Regions from separate parts of the Priestia sp. JV24 genome, predicted to be linked through region 2. Evidence: riboswitches for the same ligand, from Rfam matches in the RefSeq annotation. Region 2 holds a riboswitch; each other region holds the start of a gene.
The links. Region 2 has a riboswitch for S-adenosylmethionine ahead of mtnW (2,3-diketo-5-methylthiopentyl-1-phosphate enolase). Riboswitches for the same ligand answer to the same signal wherever they lie in the genome.

Region 1: it holds a riboswitch for S-adenosylmethionine, as region 2 does, so the genes downstream of both, OK414_RS11365 (Na+/H+ antiporter NhaC family protein) here and mtnW (2,3-diketo-5-methylthiopentyl-1-phosphate enolase) in region 2, are expected to answer to the same signal.
Region 3: it holds a riboswitch for S-adenosylmethionine, as region 2 does, so the genes downstream of both, OK414_RS20755 (hypothetical protein) here and mtnW (2,3-diketo-5-methylthiopentyl-1-phosphate enolase) in region 2, are expected to answer to the same signal.
Region 4: it holds a riboswitch for S-adenosylmethionine, as region 2 does, so the genes downstream of both, metE (5-methyltetrahydropteroyltriglutamate--homocysteine S-methyltransferase) here and mtnW (2,3-diketo-5-methylthiopentyl-1-phosphate enolase) in region 2, are expected to answer to the same signal.

What each region holds. Positions count from the first base shown of each region.
Region 1 is NZ_JAPCIN010000015.1:394,339-398,431, forward strand. Features, by position in the region: gene OK414_RS11355 (ABC transporter ATP-binding protein) at 160-1,071, shown strand; gene OK414_RS11360 (ABC transporter permease) at 1,064-1,831, shown strand; SAM riboswitch class I at 1,933-2,039, shown strand; gene OK414_RS11365 (Na+/H+ antiporter NhaC family protein) at 2,125-3,435, shown strand; gene OK414_RS11370 (hypothetical protein) at 3,475-3,603, opposite strand; gene OK414_RS11375 (LacI family DNA-binding transcriptional regulator) at 3,728-4,093, shown strand, end outside.
Region 2 is NZ_JAPCIN010000012.1:86,553-90,645, reverse strand. Features, by position in the region: gene OK414_RS06135 (2-hydroxy-3-keto-5-methylthiopentenyl-1-phosphate phosphatase) at 1-482, opposite strand, end outside; gene mtnW (2,3-diketo-5-methylthiopentyl-1-phosphate enolase) at 479-1,723, opposite strand; SAM riboswitch class I at 1,804-1,910, opposite strand; gene OK414_RS06125 (pyridoxal phosphate-dependent aminotransferase) at 2,041-3,213, opposite strand; gene OK414_RS06120 (carbon-nitrogen family hydrolase) at 3,326-4,093, shown strand, end outside.
Region 3 is NZ_JAPCIN010000022.1:290,449-294,541, reverse strand. Features, by position in the region: gene OK414_RS20775 (glycosyltransferase family 2 protein) at 1-494, shown strand, start outside; gene OK414_RS20770 (hypothetical protein) at 602-1,042, shown strand; gene OK414_RS20765 (GNAT family N-acetyltransferase) at 1,123-1,569, shown strand; gene OK414_RS20760 (hypothetical protein) at 1,582-1,878, opposite strand; SAM riboswitch class I at 2,000-2,101, shown strand; gene OK414_RS20755 (hypothetical protein) at 2,171-2,509, shown strand; gene OK414_RS20750 (DUF1540 domain-containing protein) at 2,610-2,768, shown strand; gene alaP (alanine permease AlaP) at 3,084-4,093, shown strand, end outside.
Region 4 is NZ_JAPCIN010000020.1:648,983-653,075, forward strand. Features, by position in the region: gene metE (5-methyltetrahydropteroyltriglutamate--homocysteine S-methyltransferase) at 1-1,329, opposite strand, end outside; cobalamin riboswitch at 1,479-1,668, opposite strand; SAM riboswitch class I at 1,748-1,858, opposite strand; gene OK414_RS18705 (hypothetical protein) at 1,939-2,190, opposite strand; gene OK414_RS18710 (metallophosphoesterase family protein) at 2,723-3,598, opposite strand; gene OK414_RS18715 (sugar porter family MFS transporter) at 3,858-4,093, opposite strand, start outside.

The sequences.
Region 1 (4,093 bases), on a different contig from region 2:
CCTCCTCTAACTAAAGTTTGTTTTATTTTATCAAATGTAAGCGGATAATACGAATGATTTGAATGGGCTACTTTTCCAAAAATAAGGTTATAGTAGACAAATAGTTAAAAAAGAGAAACAATAGAAGGCGTATTGCTAATTAAAGAAAGGATGTACATGATGACAGAAACAGTGCTACAAGTAGATCATGTCAGTAAAGTAATTGGGAAGAAAACCATTTTGCATGATGTATCCTTATCGGTTGAGCGCGGTGAGATTTTCGGATTGCTTGGTCCAAACGGCTCTGGAAAAACAACGTTAATTCGTACCGTCGTAGGACTCATCAAAGAAACAGAGGGAACAATTATCGTCAATGGATTTCCTTTAAAAGAACAGTTTACATCAGCTATGAAATCAATTGGAGCGATTATTGAAAACCCTGAGTTTTATGATTATCTGACGGGCTATCAAAATTTAAAACACTTTGCGAATATGCATGAAGGGATCACATCAGAACGCTTGGATGAAGTGATTGCTTTAGTAAAGCTTGAAAACAGCATTCATGCAAAAGTGAAGACGTATTCTCTTGGGATGAGACAACGTTTAGGAGTAGCTCAAGCCATTTTACATAAGCCTGCATTGCTTTTACTAGACGAACCAACAAATGGTCTAGACCCAGCGGGAATGAGAGAATTTCGTACATATTTACAAACGCTTTGCAGGGAAGAAGGAATTTCAATCTTAATCGCGAGCCACTTATTAAAAGAGGTAGAAGCATTATGTGACCGCGTTGGCATTATTCAAGACGGTGAGTTAAAAGCCATTCAAGATCTATCTCCAAATCGTCAAGACCAAGGAATGTACGTAGAATTTGAGTTGTCTGACGCGCAAAAAGCAGCGGATCTTTTATCACAAGAATTTGAAGTAACGATGAGATCACATATTATCGACGTGGCGATTGTAAAAGAACAAATTCCAGCTGTAAATAGAAAATTAGTGGACAGCGATATTTTAGTCTACCGAATCACTCCTGTGTATGAGACGCTTGAAGATTCGTTTATGTCCGTTACGGAAGGAGAGCACCATGCTTAAGCTAATTCAAAATGAACATATGAAATGGTTTCACAAAAGAAGCACAAAAGTCACGTTTATTACCATCGGTATTTTAACTCTTTGTATGGCTCTATTAATGAAAAAAGTAGCAAACAGTGCAGGAACAGAAGACAACATTTTGAACTTCCTGTCATTTAGTTCAGGTATGCTGATTCTCGTTCAATTTTTCGCTCTTGCTGTTGGAGGGTCAATGGTTGCAAAAGAGTTTGAGGCAGGTACCATTAAGCTTCTTTTAATTCGCCCTGCTAGACGTTCAACGATTTTAGCATCCAAGTACCTAACCCTCATTTTAATTAGCTTGTATTATTTACTGAGCTATTTGCTGTTTTCGTTTGTATGGGGAGCCTTGTTCTTTGGATTTACCAGTCTAGAAGGAGATGCGCAGCTGCTTAAAAATATTACGCTTACGTATGACAGTGCGTATATGGAAACGTTTATGATGATGACGTTCGCATTTATGCTGTCGTCTTTATTCAGAAACAGCGCGCTTGCTTCAAGTCTGGCTATAGTTGTAAGTATCGGGGCGAAAGCTGTGACAGGACTAGTATCAGAGTTTGGTTTATGGTGGGGGAAATTTTTACTGTTCGCCAACACGAACTTTGTGCAGTATATGGACGGGATGAAGACGATGTTTGACGGCATGACAATTCCATTTTCCATTTTCATCTTGGTGGCGCATTTTGTCTTCTTTATGGGCGTGGCATGGGCAGCGTTTTTGAAACGAGACGTAGCTAATTGATGTGAGAATTTTCGCACTATATATTTTTCTAAAATAGCATTTGACAATTAAATAAAAAGAGCTTACAGTAGTAAAAGACTATTTTTAAAACAACTATAAACTTCTTATCAAGAGAGACGGAGGGACTGGCCCTATGATGTCTCGGCAACTGGCTGTACGCAGTGCGGTGCCAAATCCAGCAGACGATGTTTCGTTTGGAAGATGAGAAGGGTAATCTTATGATACAAATAAGAGACCTCTTCTTATCAATAAGAAGAGGTCTTTTTTTATTACGTAAACAAGAGGTGTTAAGAATGGAACAACAAAAAGGAAACGGTTGGGCGCTGTTACCGCTGGGCGTCTTTTTAGTCCTGTTTGTCGGATCAGGAATTATAACGGGAGATTTTTATAAGCTGCCTGTATTAGTAGCCATTATCATTGCAGCCATTGTGGCGCTGGCTATGAACCGCAAAGATTCACTTAATGTAAAAGTGGAACGTTTTGCTAAAGGAGCAGGACATCCTGATATCATTATTATGGTGCTTATTTTTATTTTAGCAGGTGCTTTTTCTCAAGTGGCTAAAGGCATGGGAGCTGTTGATTCAACGGTAAACTTAGCTCTGTCTGTGCTTCCGCAAAGCTTAGTGGTAGTCGGAATCTTTGTTATTGGCGCATTCATTTCAATTTCGATGGGAACGTCAATGGGAACAATCGCAGCGCTAGGGCCTATCGCTGTAGGGATCAGTGAGCAAGCGCATGTATCCATTACATTGGCAATTGCTGCCGTTGTTGGTGGTGCAATGTTTGGAGATAATTTATCCGTAATCTCTGATACGACTATTGCAGCAGTTCGTACGCAAAAAACAAATATGTCAGATAAATTAAAAGTGAACTTTTTTATTGTACTTCCTGCAGCGATTGTTACGGTAATTTTATTGCTTGTAATGACGCTAGGCAACACGTCATCAGTAGAAATTAAAGACTTCAGCTGGTTTAAAATCTTACCTTATGTGGGCGTCTTAGTCGCTGCGATATTTGGTGCAAACGTATTAAGTATTTTAACCGGAGGAATTGTATTGGCCGGCGTGATCGGATTAGCTGACGGAAGCTACACGCTTTCTTCTCTTGCTAAAACTGTGACAGAAGGTATTGGCGGAATGTCAGAGTTAATTATTTTATCTCTGCTAATCGGCGGAATGGTTGAGCTTATTCGCTATAATGGCGGTATTCAGTTCTTATTGAACTTATTAACACGACGTATCCAAACGAAAAAAGGCGGAGAATTCAGCATCGCTGGACTGGTAAGTTTAACAAATTTAGCAACGGCTAATAACACGATTTCAATTATTACGGCAGGTCCGTTAGCAAAAGAAATCTCTGATAAGTATTCAATTGATAATCGTAAATCAGCCAGTCTGCTTGACTTGTTTTCATGCAGCGTTCAAGGGCTTATCCCTTACGGCGCACAAATGCTTCTCGCAGCAGGATTTGCTAAAGTTTCACCGATTGAGATTATTCCATTTACATTCTACCCAATGTTAACAGCGGTTTGCGGGATCATTGCAATTGTAATTGGATTTCCTCGTTTAAATAAAAAGTCAAAGTCATCTAAAGAAGCTGCGTAATATCAAACCCTTAAAAAGAATGTTCTTTTTAAGGGTTTTTTACTGTTTTAAAAAATCAGTCGGCTTTTCATCATCTAACTCCTTCCAAAGCGTCTCGTTCTGCTTAAGTGCATAAGCCGCTCCTCCAATTTCAATTCCGCATAATAAAATGAATAATAAAATACCCATGAAATGACCTCCTTACGTAAATGAGTAAAAACACGATGGTAACGGGTTTAGCTTCTTGCTGTTTCACTTTATAATGAGAATAAAGTATGAAACGCGTTTCAGCGCAAGAGAAAAAGGTGAAAACATGACAAATATCCGAGATATCGCAAAAAAAGCTGGTGTATCTGTTTCGACTGTATCCCGGGTGCTAAATCATCATCCGTATGTAAAAGAAGAAAAACGCCGGCTGGTAGAGCAGGTTATTCACGAACTTAATTATGAACAAAACATTAATGCCGTTCACTTATCAAAAGGGAAAACAAATATGATTGCCGTCGTCTTGCCTTTTATTAATCATCCGTATTTTAGTCTGCTTTTAGAAGGAGTGGCATCTCAGGCGTTAGAAAAGCAGTATCAGCTTGTTATTTGTCAGACGAACTATGATGTGAAAAAAGAAGAAGAAGCGCTTCATATGCTAAAAACAAAGCAAGTTGATGGAGTGATTATTTGT
Region 2 (4,093 bases):
TCTCTTTCATCTGCAAGATGGCGAATAATCGTTGGCTTACAGCAGCCGCAGTCATTTGTACACTGTTTATCACATGTATGAGGCCACGTAATGGAAATATGCTCACCGGAAAAATCAGATCCGTTGCAGTAGAGCATTTCCTCTGCAACTCGATTTCCCAAAAGTGGTTTTACAAAAAAGTCAATTCCTCCGCTTACAATATAAAGCGGAATATGGTGCTCTTTTGTATAGGCAATAAAATCATCAAATCCATCTCGAATAGCAGATGTCTCTAAAATATAAGAAATAATATCTTCTTTTAATTCCACGGGGAGCAAGGCAAACATTTGCCCAACTCCTTCTTGAATGGAGACGCGCTGTGCCAACACGTCGTCTTTAATACTTTCCCACTCCGGAGGAGCAAATTGTTTCATAATAGCAATAATGTTATCGCTATTTGTAATTGTTCCATCAAAGTCACAAAAGATTTTTAACGATGTCATGCTTTCACCTCTACTGTTCCCCATAGTTGCAAAGCTTTTTGCAACTCTTTTGATTCTTCAGCTTTTTCGGCTAGTGTTTGATGAGAGAGTACTGCATCTATCGCCGCACGGAATGCTTTTCCTCCTCCGATAGCTCCGTCTGGATGACCGTGAACTCCGCCTCCTGCATTAATAATGCTGTCGATTCCAAAGTCCTTCACAAGCTGCGGTACCATTCCAGGATGAATTCCTGCTGAAGGAACCGGGAAAGACTGCTTATATTTGTATACAGGACGCGTTAATTCGTAGGCAATGCCTGTCGTATCTTCAAGAGAAAGCGCTACGCTTCCGTATGGTGATGGAAACAGTGAGAAATCTGCTCCGGCTAAACGCAATAGCTTTCCAAGCAGCAATGAATTTGAAAAACCGTAAAACTCTGACGGCGTAAGCGCTCCGCTAACAGCTGGGTGTGCCATAATCGGCAAGTTAATTTCATCATCTTCTCGAAGTGCCTGCAGTACGTCTAACCCGTAAGCAAATACGTTGAATAAAAGAGCATCGGCTCCTAGCTCAGCTGCTTTTCTCGCTTTTTCTTTTAACTCAAACGTTCGTCCCGTTAAATTAACAGCATACAGCGTGCGGTGTCCCGTTTTTTCGTATACTTCATTCAGTACTTTTTTTCCTTCTGTAACGCGAGCTTCAAAAGGTGTTCGTTCACTATCAAACAAAATCTCGTCGTCTTTAACCAAATCCACTCCGCCAAGCGCTTGCTCACGCAGCTGAGTTGTTAAGTACGTCATATCTCTTCCAATCACGCCTTTAAAAATACTCATCACAAGCGGACGGTCATAAACGCCTAGTTTCTCTCGGATACCTTCTATTCCAAAGCGTGGTCCTGGGAATTCAGCTAATAATTCATCAGGAAAATCCAAGTCTAATAATTTCACTTTTCCATCAAGTGATAGTTTTCCGAAAACTGTAACTAAAATAGCCGGTAAATCTCTTGAAAAGTTGGCAGTTGGATAAGCAATTTTGACAATAGCCTGCTTAATTTCTCCGCCTAAATATCCGTTTACACGTTCGCAATCTTGAAGCTCAGTTACGGACACGACGCGCCCTTTATGCTTTTGAAGCTGCTGCTGATCTAAAAGCGGCAGATCTGTCCATGAGCCGACGGTTAGTCCTAAAGCGATTCCTTCCGCTTTTTTATGAAAATTTCCTTTATTATCATGTAGTAAGTAGCTTGCAACGATTTCGCTCATTATGCTAAAAACTCCCTTGCTGTTTAATATCGTTAATAAAAAAAACCTCTTCTGTGATTAAGAAGAGGCTTTCGTTGCTCTTCTTATCTCTCAGCTGCTGCTGCAAGAATTAGCACCGTGCTTAACATGCGTTAAGTCGGTTGCCGGGCTTCATCGGGCTAGTCCCTCCACCTACTCTTAATAAGAAAGTTGCTATTTATTTAAATTGAATTCGTAGATTATATACTAAATAAAAAATACCGCTAGGATTTATCGGTTATTAATCTCGTTAACTTCTTACATATTAAGCCAACTCAAAAAGGATTGTCAATGCGTTTTTAAAATAAATTTAATTTTTTTATTCGAGATACAGCTTCTCTCATGCGCTCTTCATCCGTCAGCAATCCTACGCGCACATAGCCTTCACCATATGTTCCAAAGCCTACACCAGGAGCAACCACAACGTGGGCTTTTTCAAGGAGTAAATCTGAAAACTGTTCGGAAGTATATCCTTCAGGAACTTTTAGCCATGCAAAAAAGGAGCCTGCTGGAGATGTAACATCCCAACCAATTTCTCGAAGCCCTTGAATAAAGGTATTGCGTCTAGATTCATAGCGCTTAACTAAATCATTCACACATTGTTGAGATTCCAACAGAGCTGCGGCTGCTGCCTCTTGAACGGCCCCAAAGAGACTGACATACATATGATCTTGAAGAAGATTAATAGCTTCTACTACACTTTCATTTCCTACAGCAAATCCAACTCGCCATCCCGCCATGTTATACGTTTTAGAAAGAGTATAAATTTCAATTCCCGTCTCTTTTGCACCAGGAGTCTGTAAAAAACTGATTGGCTTTTTACCATCAAACCCAATTGCTCCGTAAGCAAAGTCGTGTACCACACAAATATCGTGCTTGGCAGCAAACGCCACGGTGTCTTCAAAAAATTCTGCCGTTGCCACTGCACCAGTAGGATTATTCGGATAGTTTAAAAACATGAGCTTTGCCTGTTCTTTAGCACGTTCACTTATCTCTTCGTATACGGGTAGAAAATGATTTTCAGCCGTGAGAGGCATCACTTCCATCTTGGCTTTTGCAAGCTCTACTCCAGACCAGTAGTCAGGATATCCAGGATCTGGAACCAGCACCGTATCTCCAGGATTTAACAAGCACTGCGGGATTTCAACAAGTCCACCCTTTCCGCCAAATAAAATAGCTACTTCTTTTTCAGGATCCACATCAACGCCATATTCTCGTTTATAAAAAGTCGCAACGGCCTCTTTTAAAAACTGGTGCCCCCGAAATGGAGAATATTTATGATGCATAGGATTAGCACTTGCTTTTTGCAGTGTTTCTACAATATGTGAAGGAGTAGGCTGATCAGGATTTCCCTGCCCTAAGTTAATAACGTCGTGCCCTTGGGCCATTACTTTTCCTACCTTGCCCACAAGTGATGCAAAAAATTGTTTTGGTAAACTTTTTAATAGTTCCGATTGCTCAAATTGTTTCATCATCGCACACCTTCTCAAAAAATTCTTGAAATTCTAGTCACAAATAATATATTGTAATACTCAACTTGTAAAGTCATTTTTTTCAACTACTAAAAAAAGGACGGATGATAAAGTGAGTGTAAAAATTACGTGTTTGCAGCTTGATATTGCGTTTGGAAACCCAACTAAAAACCGAAAATATATCGAACAAAAGATGACGGAAGCCCTGAAAGAAAACCCTGATATCCTTGTGCTTCCTGAGCTATGGGATACAGCCTATGATTTGACGCGGCTAGACGAAATTGCAGATGATGAAGGGCAGCAAGCCAAGCAATTAATCTCTCAGTTTGCTAAAACGAACGCAGTAAATATTGTGGGAGGTTCGATCGCGAAAAAAACAGAGCAAGGCGTCACGAATACGATGTATATTTTTGACCGAAAAGGTCGTGAAGTATCACAATACAGTAAACTGCACTTATTTAAATTAATGGATGAACACCTGTATTTAGAAGCAGGAACAGCAAAAAACCTTTTTACACTTGAACAGTCACTGTGCGCAGGAGTTATTTGTTACGATATTCGTTTCCCAGAATGGATACGGGTTCATACTAGCAGCGGAGCAGAAGTCTTGTTTGTTGTCGCTCAGTGGCCGGCTCCAAGACTTGCCCACTGGAAAGCCCTGCTCATTAGCCGTGCAATCGAAAATCAATGCTATGTAATCGCATGTAATCGTGTAGGCCAAGATCCTAATAACACATTTGCCGGACATTCCTTAGTCATCGATCCGTGGGGAGAAATAATCGCTGAAGCTGGCGATAGCGAAGAACTTTTAAGTGCTGACGTTAACCTGGAACTTGTAAAAGAAATTCGTAAACAAATTCCCGTCTTTACAGATCGCCGT
Region 3 (4,093 bases), on a different contig from region 2:
TTCGTCTCATGAGCAAACGTGCTCTTGGTGAACTTATGAAATATAAAGAAGGCAACGTCTTTTTGCGAGGCCTTGTACCATTAGTAGGATTTCGCTCCACGGAAGTCACATATGACCGCAAAGAACGGACAGCGGGCGAATCAAAATATCCGTTAAAGAAAATGCTTGCTTTTGCATTTGATGGAATTACATCTTTTAGCGTAGCGCCAATACGCCTATTAACGCTGCTTGGAGGAGCTTCTTTTCTCTTTAGTATTGCGTTTGGTATTTACGCGCTGATTCAAAAATATTTAGATCATACGCAAATTGGCTGGACGTCTCTTATTTTATCAATTTGGCTTGTAGGCGGCCTGCAGCTGATGGGAATGGGTCTTGTCGGAGAATACATTGGCAAGATTTTTAACGAAGTGAAACAGCGTCCTAAATATGCGATTGAAAGAGATTTATATACAAAACACTCATTAGACACACAAAAAGATTTGCTTATGCATTAATAAGAAGCTTCTCCTAAATGGAGAGGCTTTTTTTGTTAAAGCGTTTATCATAATTTTTAAGTGAACAGGAAATGCTACTACTAAAATTTCTAAGGAGATCAAAATCTATGAAAAGACTATTTTATACAGTCAGCACTTTTTGTTTTGTTTGGCTTGCTTTTGCAGCCATTCATGTCAACGCTCTTTCGATTGAGAAGCTTCCGATGAAGAAATCATCTGAACAATGGTCGGTTGAACTGACAAAAGCGAGCATGACGGGAGATAATCAGCTAAAGTGGAAAAATAATGTCTATCATACATATGGATTAACCGTTGAAAACATTGGAAAAGACGTAGAGCGCGTGCAGGTCCAAGCTTTTCGGCACGAAGGAAAAAATAAGGCGAAATACAGCTTGTTTTCTCCTATTGAAAGGTCTAACTTAAGCAAAAGCGGTCAGCGCTTTCGCTATGCGAATTTTGCTGTTCCTGGAAAAGCGGCAGGTTTAGACATTATGATTAACTGGACGGACGAACGAGGCAATCATCAAGAACATTTTGAATTTAAATAAAAGTCTTCGCTTAGGCGAAGACTTTTTTGCAGGAATTTATCCTCGCATGTGGAAAACGAACACGAAAGGAGAGATCTATAATGATTGCAAAAGCTACTGAAGAAGAATTACAGGAAATTCGGACGAAATCTGCTGATGCGCTGTTTGAAGGAACAATGAAGCAGTTTCATCCGTCAGCTGAACGCGTAAATGAACTAATTGGTAGTACCTTTGAAAAAGGCTGTTATTATTTAGTTTCAAGACAAGAAAATAAACTCGCAGGCTGGGTTCTTATCGGCCCCTCTACCGACTTCTTTTCAAAAGAAGAAATTGGCTTTATCTACGAATTATATGTTGTACCCGAATACCGCGGGCAAGGTTTGGCCAAGCCGTTAATGCAAAAAGCAATTGATGAATTGTCTATCAAAGGATACCGTGAAATCAGACTCAGCGTTCATGCTGGGAATTTTGCACAGCATGTGTACCGTGAACTTGGATTTGTAGATAAACAAATATCAATGAGCTTCCAAGTGGTGAAACGTCCGTAACGTTAGTGAATGTCAGCGAGTCCATAAAACATAAGATATTATACATGCGATGAGGTTCGGTAATGAAAGTAAAAGTAAATAAGTAGCCCAAACAGCGCCTTTATCTAGTACTTCAACGGCTCCTCCACCTGTATTGTCTGAGGAGGGGGGGTCTTCAAGCGCGTTCATAATTAAAGCCGCCGCTGCTAAAATAACCCCTCCGATGCTTCCAGTTGTTTTGACAATTGCAATATGGAAAGTAGATGAAAAGGCAATGCTGAGAAGCAGCAGCAAGCTTCCCAAAAAAGCAGATAACATATATCGTTTCATGTGCTCACCATCCTTTATGAAAGCATACCATATTTTACTTCTTTTTTCTTTTTATTGAAAATCTATTGACGTAACCTATAAAACATATTAGAATGGTCAGAAATAATTTAAAAACGAAATATTCTTATCTAGAGAGGTGGAGGGACTGGCCCTTTGAAGCCTCAGCAACCACAATTATTGAATGGTGCTAATTCCAGCATAGCCTAGCTCTGACAGATAAGAAGAGGAATCTTTTTCTATGATGAAATCCTCTTCTTAGGAAGAAACATTTCGTATAGAAAAGGTGATGACATTGAATAATACACAAACGGCTTTATGCATTGACGATTATTTAGATCTATACTTATTAGCAAAAGAAATAAACGACGAAACGTGGCAGCAAGAAATTTTAGCCGTGCTAAAAACGCAGCAAAATCGTTCATTTGAAGAAAAACAATCCGCCCTAGTTCAAGAGATATGGGAAGATTTTAAACAGTTAAATGAAGATATTTCTTTTACGTATCGCTTAATTCAAGAAGAGCCAACTAACGAACAATTTCAGGCTAAATTAAGGCACTTGAGAGAACGGCGGATCACGCTGAGCCGTGAGTTATATTTAGCTAAAAAACAGTATGTTGAACACACGCAATAAAAAGATCCGCTTGAGAAACAAGCGGTTTTTTTACGTGAAAATGTTAGAATCGTTATATTTCGGGTAGTAAATAGATAAGACAAGCAAAGGAGGGATAACAGTGGCCCAAGGTGTATTATGTGAAGTGAATGAGTGCATGTATTGGAAATCCGGAAATAAATGCAGTGCAGAGTCCATTTACGTTGTGAGTCCTGAAAGTAGTCACCATGTTTCTGAAACGGAAGAACCTGGCTGTAAAACTTTTGAACCCGCGAGATAAATGCTAGTTTTTATAAAAAAGCATAAAATGAACGATGCGCTGACGGAGTTGAGTCGGCGTTTTTCTATTTTTTTAAAATACTATTACTTAGGTGCAATACTAAATACATATTAAAAAAGCAGTGCCTATGTCTAATTGTGCGTTTAAACAAAATGATAAGATAATTTTTTTGTTTTTCGACAAAAGAAAAGTGAGAGAAAGGTGATAGAATACAAATATACAGCCTAGCTGTCTTTTAGCACAAACTTATATGAAAGCGCTAACAAAAGGCTGTGTTCATCTCGTTTTGACAGATTGGAAAAAGGGGAGACGTTTATGCAGGGGAAAACTCAGGGGAAAGAATTGAAACGCGGGTTAGAAGAAAGACATGTGACGCTGATGTCCTTAGGAGCAGCCATAGGGGTAGGACTGTTTCTTGGATCTGCATCTGCTATTAAATTAGCAGGGCCAGGAATATTATTGGCGTACGGATTTAGCGGAATGATTATGTTTTTTATTATGAGAGCACTTGGAGAAATGGCGATTCAAAAACCTGTTGCAGGTTCATTCAGCAAGTACGCACGCGACTACTTAGGGCCGCTTGCTGGTTATTTAACAGGTTGGAACTACTGGTTTTTATGGGTTGTAACATGTATGGCTGAAATTACAGCCGTTGGTATTTATATGGGGTATTGGTATCCGGATGTACCAAACTGGATTTGGGCGTTATCGGCGCTTGTCATCATGACAACGGTTAACTTCTTAGCTGTTAAGGCATATGGTGAACTGGAATTTTGGTTTGCACTTATTAAAATTTTAGCGATTGTATTAATGATTGCCGTTGGATTATTAATGATTGTGTTTGGAATCGGCAACGGCGGCGTTGCGACTGGTATCAAAAACTTGTGGGACAACGGCGGACTGTTCCCGAACGGATTCAAAGGTATTTTGCTGTCGCTGCAAATGGTTATGTTTGCGTATTTAGGAATTGAAATGATCGGCGTTACCGCGGGAGAAGTGAAAAATCCGGAAAAATCTCTAGCAAGAGCGATTGATTCTGTCTTTTGGCGTATTCTTATTTTCTACGTCGGAGCGTTATTTGTCATTATGTCGATTTATCCGTGGCAAGAAATCGGTTCACAGGGAAGCCCGTTTGTATTAACATTTGAAAAAATCGGCATTCCAGCGGCGGCTGGTATCATTAACTTTGTTGTACTAACAGCAGCTCTTTCTTCTTGTAACAGCGGTATTTTTAGTACAGGCCGTATGCTGTTTAACTTAGCAGAACATGGAGAAGCACCAAAAGGATACGGTCAGCTTACAAAAGGCGGCGTACCGGGAAAAGC
Region 4 (4,093 bases), on a different contig from region 2:
TGTTTGCGGAAAGCTTCCAATCGTTGTCGTTGGAAGAAGCGGCAGCTGAAACGCTTCTTGCTGAACGCGTTGACGTACGTCAAACGGCGCTTGGCGCTCTGCTTTATAACTGTGCAGCTGCTTCAGCTCTTTTTGCACGTCTTGATGATTTCGAAAAGATGATCCATTTAATGCTTGAATCGCTTGTTTGCTTACACTTATTTCTTTTTCTATTGCTTCTTTTCCTTGCTGTACCGCTTTCGTTAACAGCGTGATTTCCTTCAGCTTTTCATCTGCAAAAGAGAGCGCATTTTTCAATACTGGATCAATCGTCTCTTCATTTTTTACCGTGACAGGAACATGTAATAGACTTGATGAAGGCTGCAGAATCAAACGGTCTTTTGATACGGCTTCTTCAATTTCACTAAGCGTTAAAAGTTGTTCATCCAAATTTTCACGCCAAATGTTTCGTCCGTCAATCACTCCTGCTGCCAGCACTTTATCAGTTGGAAAACCATATTTATTAAGCGCCGTGAGATTTTCGCCTCGGTCATGTACAAAATCTAAGCCAATACCATGAACAGGAAGAGCAACTACTTCTTTATAGTGATTAACGCTGTCAAAATACGTTTGCAAAATGACTTTTACATTCGGTGCCGCTTCCTTCAAAGTTTGATAGACTTCTCTGTACAGCGCGATTTCTTCTTTTGATAGCGTTGTAGCTAAAACCGGCTCATCTATCTGCACCCACTCGACGCCTTCTGCCTGCAGCTCCGCTAAAATAGTTGCATAAAGCGGAACAAATTGTTCAACTACTTTTTCAAACTCACTTTCTTTATATCCTTTTGACAGCTTCACAAATGTTACTGGACCTAAAATAACGGGTTTACCTTTGATATTCAGCTTTTCTTTTGCTTCTTTGTAAAATTGAAGCGGTCGATTTTCTACAAGTGCCGGCGTACATTCCTCAAGCTCGGGTACGATGTAGTGATAATTTGTGTTAAACCATTTTGTCATCGTAGAAGCTACCGCACCTTTTGTTCCTCGCGCGATGTCAAAATACGTTTCAAGCGATACCGGTCCTCCGTCATATTCAAAGCGCTTTGGCACCAAACCAAACATAGCGGCTGTATCTAACACGTGATCGTATAAGCTAAAATCGCCGACTGGAATCAGTTCAATTCCTGCGTCACGCTGTTTTTTTAGATGCCCAAGACGAAGAGCTTCAATTTCCTGTAGAAAGATATCTTTCTCTAGTTTTCCTGCCCAAAACTGCTCAAGCGCTTTTTTCCATTCTCGTTTTTCACCAATTCTTGGATAACCTACATTTGAACTTTTTACACTGCTCATTTTTTCCACTCCCTGTATATTTTTTTATCGATAAACTAAAAAATCTCTCTTTTCGAAATGAAAAGAGAGATGATACGCATACTTAACTAAAGTTGAGATAGTCTGTTTTTCTCAACACGTATTCCTCACTCCTCTCTATATCCCGTAGAGCTTAAGTGCATACAACAGGCAGGTCTCCTGACTTAGGTTCATCGCTTCTTATCCCTTCCCATTTCAACATGAAACAGTGGTTAATAAGTTGCTCCCCATTACAGTGGCGGGACCGCGCCGGCTTTTCACCGATCTTCCCTTTTAAGCTGCGTACATTCGTTACACAGCACCTGATGCATTTTTATAAAATTGTTCATTCAAAACACCTTCACATAAAATAAAAAGCCTCTCTATCATGAATAGAGAGGCATAGTATCTATGAAATCCTCTCTTATTTTTCAAAGCTGTACGCTTTGCAGGATGTAGCACCTTTTTAACAAGAATGTTAAATGGTTGCCGGGCTTCACAGGGCCAGTCCCTCCGCCTCTCTCAATAAGAGTTTTAATTGTTTATAATATTTTGAATGTAGAGCCATCTTAACACCTTAGATTTATGCTGTCAAAAGAAATTGCAAAAAAATTAGTTTTCAGGAGGTGCTGACGCTAATTTTTGTCTTAACAATTTGTAATCGTCTTTTCGATGTGTTTCGATCAAGTCTTTTGCTCCTTGGTGATATCCTGACGAATAAATGTACTCTACTGCTGTTTCAATAAGCTTTCTTTTTTCTTCGGCACACTCCCGGTCCATTAAGGGGAACAGTCTACCTAAAAGGTCATTTAAATCTTCCTTGATAAAACGATTAAGTCCTTCTTGCATCTTTTCGTTTGCCATGATTGCTCCTCCATTTGCTGTGTATATTCTAAGCCTCTATAAACAGGCAGTTCACTGTGAATTTTAAGATAAAGTTAAGTCATTAAACAGTATATCAAGTGAATGTTTTTCTTTAATTACATATGTAATACAAATATATGACAAATATAGAGAATATATCATCATTCATTATCTATTATAACGTTTGACTGAACCTTCTGCTACAAGGTTTCGTTAAGAGTTATGCACATTTTCCCAAAAGAGGTTGAGACATAACGAAATGAATTCAATCTAAAGGCAAATGGGATACATGAGCTGAATCGCTTGTGACACCGCAGTTGATTTCCGTACAAGACTTCGCTTCCCGCAGGAGTCTTCGTCTTGTCCTCCAATCACCTGCTAGAAAGATCTATACACATGAAACCTACGTTTACCCTAACAAAAAAAACGAACCACTAATCAAACATCTTGATCAATGGTTCGTTTTTCATTTCGTCTAAAACCCTTTTGTCCCAGCCTCTTTTTTTGAACCTAGCTTTCTACTTTCTTGTTTTTACAAACAATTTCTTCGAGGTCGTCCAAAATCCTTCCAAAGAAGAGGACCTAAAATGTCGTACCTGCTTACAAAAAACTCTGTAAAATTATAATTATTTAAAATTAAAGGCGGCTCAAAATCAAGGGGAGCACCGGCGCCTCCTGACAATACAAAATCAGTGCCTCTTCCAAGCGTAAACGACCCGTTTCTGTTTTTTCTAATAAACTGCTCGTCATACGCATGCACGTGGCTGACTAACACTTTTTTTACGCGGTGTTCTTGAATTAAATCAAAAAATTCTTGACTTTGAGGAGTCGTTACAGGAAACCCTTCAAGATTTGACCACCGGCCAATATTTGGCTGCGCATGCATGGCTACAACGGTATTACGAGGAGCATCCTCTAGCTGCTGCTCTAAATAATTCAGCTCTCTATCTGTAAATCCATATATTTTATTCTTGGGACTGATGACATTATTTAGTGCGATGCACCGGAAGTTGAAGACAGGAATATCGATAACCCAGTGTACTTTTCCGATAGTGGCTCTGAAGTTTTCGAGATTGCTTTCATCAAGGTACAGTTCATCATGATTCCCTACGCATACAAACATAGGAATGTTTGGTGCGATTTTTTCAACAACCTTAACAAAGTGCTCCAAATACTCTTTTTTCCCTGTATAGACGGTGTCTCCCCCATGAATAATAAACAGCGGGTTCAATTCCACCGCCTTTTTTAATACAAGCTCAAATTCACCGCTCATCGTGAAACAATTATCGTTTGGTCCGTCACCTCTGCTGTCTCCCATAAAAACAAAGTTAAATGGATCTCTCGGATTTAATTGTTTAATTCTTTGCTTTAATATCTTTTCAGAACGTTCATGAAGCGTCAAATTCATCAACTAGTTAATCCCCCTATTAATAAATAAATTTAGTTAAAAGTAAACAAGCTTACTTATTTATATGAGAATTTGTTGATGATGGTCACTACCTTCTTGTAAGCAGAACGCACATTTAAATTAGTTTCCATAGCCTATCTCTCCTTTCATTTTGTTAAGCACTGATAGGACAACATAAAAGCTAGAATCCTACTAATCTAAAAAAAGAACCCCTTGTTGAGATAGCAAAGGGTTCTTACAATTAGAGCGTTCACCATAATCAAACGTACTTATTATGTTCAACTGGACTTAAAGACTTCCTTGCAGACCGAGCTGCCATGTCCGTTTCAATTTGCTCTAGGCTACGTCCTTTTGTTTCAACAACTACAAAACGTATGAAGAATAAACCGAGAATGCAAATGATTCCGAACGTTGAAAAGATAACGCCCAAACTAAACTGATCAGCTAAAATTGGGAACACAAGCCCTACTGCCAGCGATCCTGTCCAGTTAAAAG